2 linked regions of the Prochlorococcus marinus str. MIT 9515 genome follow. The protein of the gene in region 1 interacts with the protein of each later gene in a pairwise test. Links are inferred from orthologs where the notes say so. Each region holds a gene or a part of one and is shown on either strand. Other genes may lie near its edges.

The links.
Region 2: the proteins of ftsZ (region 1) and P9515_RS08685 interact in binary tests that used the Escherichia coli proteins (3 or more experiments, as listed by UniProt). The link is inferred for Prochlorococcus marinus str. MIT 9515 from one-to-one orthologs.

Annotation. Positions count from the first base shown.
Region 1 is NC_008817.1:1,306,536-1,309,479, reverse strand. What follows is about bases 23-2,889. They hold ftsZ (cell division protein FtsZ), read right to left. Parts: upstream 2,081-2,889; coding sequence 965-2,080; downstream 23-964. Other genes in these bases: P9515_RS07095 (cell division protein FtsQ/DivIB), read right to left, coding at 2,258-2,889; panB (3-methyl-2-oxobutanoate hydroxymethyltransferase), read right to left, coding at 37-810; hemW (radical SAM family heme chaperone HemW), read left to right, coding at 23-44. In the rest of the region: more of hemW, read left to right, coding at 1-22; more of P9515_RS07095, read right to left, coding at 2,890-2,944. UniProt on the Escherichia coli protein: Essential cell division protein that forms a contractile ring structure (Z ring) at the future cell division site. The regulation of the ring assembly controls the timing and the location of cell division.
Region 2 is NC_008817.1:1,594,383-1,597,259, forward strand. What follows is about bases 25-2,824. They hold P9515_RS08685 (rod shape-determining protein), read right to left. Parts: upstream 2,051-2,824; coding sequence 998-2,050; downstream 25-997. Other genes in these bases: P9515_RS08675 (hypothetical protein), read right to left, coding at 25-243; mreC (rod shape-determining protein MreC), read right to left, coding at 244-993; P9515_RS08690 (single-stranded DNA-binding protein), read left to right, coding at 2,185-2,556; P9515_RS08695 (DedA family protein), read right to left, coding at 2,553-2,824. In the rest of the region: more of P9515_RS08675, read right to left, coding at 1-24; more of P9515_RS08695, read right to left, coding at 2,825-2,877. UniProt on the Escherichia coli protein: Forms membrane-associated dynamic filaments that are essential for cell shape determination. Acts by regulating cell wall synthesis and cell elongation, and thus cell shape.

The DNA.
Region 1 (2,944 bases):
AAATTCTTGTCTCAATGTTTAGATGGTGGGACAAAGTTAACTAAGCCTTTCAGAAGTTACCCACTCTTTAAGTTTTTCACCAAAATATTTTTTCCCATCAACAATTGGTTTACAAAATGGAGGCTGCTTATCACTTAGGCCTAATAAATCAGCCGTAACTCTTACCTGACCATCACAAAAGACGCCTGCACCTATTCCTATTGTCGGTATTTCTAAATCGGTTTGAATTTCTTTAGCAAGTAATTCCGGAATATGCTCCAAAACTATAGAAAAGCATCCCAATTTTTCTAGTGATAAAGCATCTCTTTTGATTTTTTCGTAACTTTCTTTCTTGAGCCCTTGTTTTTTTAATCCTAGATTTAAATAACTCTGTGGTGTAAGTCCTAAATGCCCCATGACAGGAATCCCCATTCTTATTAGCCTTGAAATAACAGTTTGGACCTCTGGTTCAGCACCTTCAATTTTTACTGCCTTTGCATAGGTGTTCTTAATTATTTTCCCGGCATATTCCACTGCCTTATCTTCTCCGCATTGATAAGTTAGAAAAGGCATATCACAAACTAATAAGGAATGTTCTTCTATTTCTCTGCTGAACCCTCTTGAAACTGCATTTGTGTGATAAATCATATTCTCTAAAGTTACTGGTAATGTGGATTTGTATCCTAAACACACCATTGCTAAAGAGTCTCCTACTAGAACAATATCTGCTCCTGATTGCTCAGCTAGAGAACCTGATATGGAGTCCCAAGCAGTTAATGCAATGATTTTTTGAGAATTTTTTTTATATTTAACGAGTTCTGATGGCAACATAAGAGTTATGTATCTTTTTTTATCAAAAATTGCTAGTATAATTTTGACTCGGCCTTTCGCGGTTTTAACACCCAAACCTGGTCAGGATCGGAAGGTAGCAGCCACAAGGGATGCTTGAGGCAGGCGAGATAACCGAGTCACTCCAATCTAACGATTATTCGATATTTTTTTTATTCTGCCTTAATCTTAAAAATTCTGGGATATTGGCTCCTGTGTCTTTATTATCGGAAACATTATAAAAAGGTTGATTAGATAATCTGTTTTTTAAACTTTGTTGCTTTAATGGTTGGTTGGTTTCGAAACCTGTTGCAATAACAGTTACTTGTACCTCCCCTTCCATTGATTCATCAACAGCTGTACCTACGATTATATTTGCATCTTGAGCTACTACATCACTTATAACTTCTCCAACTGCGGTTACATCGTCAAGAGTTAAATCTTTACCTCCAGTGATGTTAATAACACAACCTTTGGCCCCATCAATTCTTCCTGCCTCTAGTAATGGGCTATTCATCGCCGCTTGGGCTGCTTCTAGCGCTCTAGATCTCCCCGAACCAATACCCATACCTAGAAGAGCTGTCCCAGCTTCAGTCATTACAGATCGAACATCAGCAAAATCAACATTAACTTCACCTGGGCAAGTGATTATTTCACTAATGCCTTTAACACCCATTCTTAAAACATCATCAGCGTTTCTGAAGGCTTCTTGAATCGAAGCACCTCCCGTAACTTCTTTTAATCGATCATTTGGAATAACAATCAGTGTGTCAACATTTTCAGCTAGTCTTGCAATACCTTCTTCTGCTTGCCTCATTCTCCTTTTGCCTTCAAAAGAAAACGGCTTTGTAACTATTCCTACAGTTAAGGCACCACTTTGTTTTGCAACCTCAGCAACAACTGGAGCTGCACCTGTACCAGTACCTCCTCCCATGCCTGCAGCAATAAAAACTAAGTCAGAACCTTCCAAAGCTTGTTGAAGTTCATCCTTAGACTCTTCGGCGGCTTTTTGACCAATGCTTGGATTTCCACCTGCTCCCAATCCTCTTGTCAAGTTTTGACCAAGTTGTACTCTTTTTTCAGCAGAAGACTGTAATAATGCTTGGGCATCAGTATTCAGAACTCTGAAAGAAACGCCTTCAAGATCAGTATCAATCATCCTGTTTACAGCATTACTTCCACCACCCCCAACACCAATGACTTCAATTTTGGCACTTTGACTTGGAAGGATGTCTTTTGATTGATCAAAGTTTGGATTGTTTCCGAAGCTCATCTCTAAATAAAATCAAATACTAGTATTGGGTGCATTATGAACTCACTAAGTAAATATGTTGGATTTTCTTGACGAAAATCCTTAAATATTAACTTATTAAATTTTTGAGTTAATAAGTAGAACCCTTATAAATACTGTAGTAATCAAAAAAACTTTTTTAAAATTTGTTTTCAATTATTAGGGTTTGAACACTTTAATTTTTGGATTATGTGGATCAGTAAGATCGATATTATCTATTTTTTTTAAAACTTTAGTATCTTTTATTTGATTTTTGATATCTTCGATTATTTGCAATTGAGTTTCGATTCTTTTTGGTTCAATGCCTAATAGTATCGTTTTTAAGGTTTTTTCTTCTAAAGTTAAAAATCCATTCGGAGAAAACTCTATCGTAACGAATTCAACATTATTGTTTTTTTGAAAATAAAAAATTTTTGATAATATCTCTTTAAAATTTTCTTTCCAACCGAAAACTTTAACGGACAATTTTTTAATACTTTCTTTATCTGAATGTTTTTCATCTATAAAAAAACCTTCTTTATCAATAAAACCATTTATTTTTTCTCCTTTTAAAATTTTATCCCCATAAGCTATTGGCGTTCTAGTTTGAATTAGGATTTTCAAACCAAAAGGAAATATCTGCCTCGAAACTGAAACATTCTCAAGAGATAAATTCCTTTTCAACTCTTTTTCCGTAAATATAGTTTTGACAAATATCAATGGGGTTGGCAACTTTAGGGATGAATTATTAAGGATATCGTTCTTAGAGAAAAAATCGCTACCAAAAATTAAAATATCTTGCGGATAAACTTTTTGAAAAGTTTTAGTATTTAGGTATGTTGTTAGGAAAAAAAAGGTAACCAACAA
Region 2 (2,877 bases), 290 kb from region 1 along the record:
AATCAAGCCTGGTATTTGTGTAAAACCATTATTAGGACTTATAGAATCTAAAACAAGTCCTAAACACAACCCAACTATTAGACCATCAATTGATCCATAGATCATAGACCAAGGCAATAACCAAAATAAGGGCCAATAAGGTTGAACCCCAAAAAATCCCATCCAATTCGGATCCCAAAAGTAAACTATTGGAAGAAATAAAAAAGAAATTAAAGGAAAATGTTTAATTAAGTATTTTTCCATTTAAATTTTAACTTTTACGATTTGAACCCAATCTATTGCTTGAGGTTTTCCTAAAAGCAAAAGATTTGCAGTTTTTTGTGCTTTGAATTCCGCATCAACAGATTGAATAATACCTATAGGAATATTTGGAGGCAATAAAGTGCTGGCGGGGGATGATAAAACAAAATCGCCCACTTCAATATCAACCTCCTTATTATAAAAAATTACTTTTGGATGATCATTTCCTAAGCCCACTAGTAACCCATGGCTCTGAATTCTTTCAACCCAAATCCCCACTTTACTCTCAGGAGAAGTTAATAATGTGACAGACGAAGTAAATAAAGAAGTATTATTCACTCTTCCTAATAATCCTCCAGGGCCAACAACAAAACTCCCAACTTCTACTCCGTCTTTGGAACCTTTATTTAAAATAATTTGCCTCCACCAGCTCCCTGTTTTTCTTGAAATAACAGTTGCTGAAATAGTTTCAGAGTCAGATAATCTTTGTAGTGATAAAATTTCACGTAATCTTTTATTATCTTTCTCTAGCTGTTTTAACCTTACAAAAGACTCTTGTTCAACACTTTTAGTTAAAACCTCTCTTTGAAATTGGCCTGGCCAAAACGGTTTTGAAATTAAAAAATAAAGGTCTTTATATAGAGATCCTCTGGATATTCTCACAAAAATCAAAAACAATAAAAATATAAATAAAACCCAATTCTTCTTTTTATGCCACCAACGATTAGTTGATATTCTTCGAATATCTACCATTCAATCAATCTCTGATCGCATTCCTTATAAAATCAGGAGTATCAACAACTCTTTTGAGTTTTTTGAAATCGTCTAGTACCAATCCACAACCGTTAACAACGCAAAGTAATGGATTTTCTGCTATGTGCGTAAAAATCCCAGTTTCATGACTTAGTAAATCACTAACACCTCTTACAAGGGCTCCACCTCCAGCAAGCATAATTCCTCTATCAACTATATCTGCAGCTAATTCAGGAGGGGTTCGCTCCAAAGTTCTTTTTACAGCTTCAACAATCTTACTAAGAGGTTCAGACATTGCCTCTCGAATTTCTCCTGAGGTTAAGGTGATAGATCTTGGTAACCCAGATAAAAGATGTAAACCTCTTACTTCTATAGAGGTAGTATCAAATTCGTCATCTGGAAATGCTGATCCAATTTTTATTTTTATATCTTCAGCAGTTCTCTCTCCGACGACTAAGTTATGTACTTTTTTAAGATAAATTGCTATTGATTCATTAAGTTCATCACCAGCTATTCTTACAGATTCGCTTAAAACCGTTCCACCTAGACTTAGAACTGCTACTTCAGTAGTTCCCCCTCCTATATCAACAATCATAGTCCCAATAGGTTCCGTTACTGGTAATGAAGCTCCTATTGCAGCAGCTACTGGTTCATCAATCAAATGTACCTCCCTAGCTCCAGCCAAGCCAGCTTCTCTAACTGCTCTTCGTTCGACACTAGTAACTCCACTAGGGATACCAATGACTATTCTTGGAGCTAAAAGCCCCCTCCCTTCATTGCATTTTTGAATAAAAGTTTTTATCATTTGTTCCGCCGCATCAAAATCTGCGATAACTCCATCTCTTAAAGGTCTCACGGCTCTTATATTTCCTGGTGTTCTTCCGAGCATTAATTTTGCTTCTTCACCTACTGCCAGAGGAACTCCCTCTTCAAGATCCATCGCTACAACTGAAGGTTCTTGTAAAACGACACCCTTACCTGATACATGAATAAGAGTATTAGCAGTACCCAAATCAATACCGATATCCCTAGAAAATTTAAATCTGTTAAAAATCACAATAAAAAATCTATTAAATAAATAATATATCTATTCTGTCACTACCTCTCAAAAATCTATCATTTAGTTATGAATAGCTTGCAAAACTTTAAGCAAAAACAAAAAAAATGAGTAATATAGAAAAAAATTAAATTATGGAAATTAACACTATAAATTTGGTTGGCAGAGCCGGAAGAGAACCAGATGTAAGATATTTTGAGTCAGGGAGCACAGTAGCTAACTTCACCCTAGCAGTTAACAGATTAAGTAAAGGTGATGAACCTGACTGGTTCAATCTAGAAATATGGGGTAAACAAGCACAAATAGCTGCTGACTATGTAAAAAAAGGTTCCTTGATTGGTATTACAGGAAGTTTTAAAATTGATAGTTGGAAAGATAAAAATTCAGGTGAAGATAGATTTAAACCTGTAGTAAGGGTGGATAGATTAAATTTATTAAGTTCTAGGAAAGAGACAGATAATAGTAATTTTACAAATAATAATAACTCTGGAGATATTCCTTTTTAAGATATATTTTTTTTATAAAGTCTCATAAAAAATTTTATTAACAAATAAACAATTATCAGAATTAGGATAGGTTTTAAAATATATTTAATTTGATCTAAATAAGTTTCAATAATTTGATAATTTTCACCAAATACAAATCCTGCATAAGTTAATAATGCAACCCATATCAAACTTCCTAAGCTCGTCCAAATTAAGAATTTTCTAAGAGGCATCAGTTCCATTCCAGCAGGAACTGAAATTAATGTTCTTATCCCGGGAATCAATCTACCCCAAAAAACTAATGAAACTCCATATTTATCAAACCATTTTTTACTTTTAATA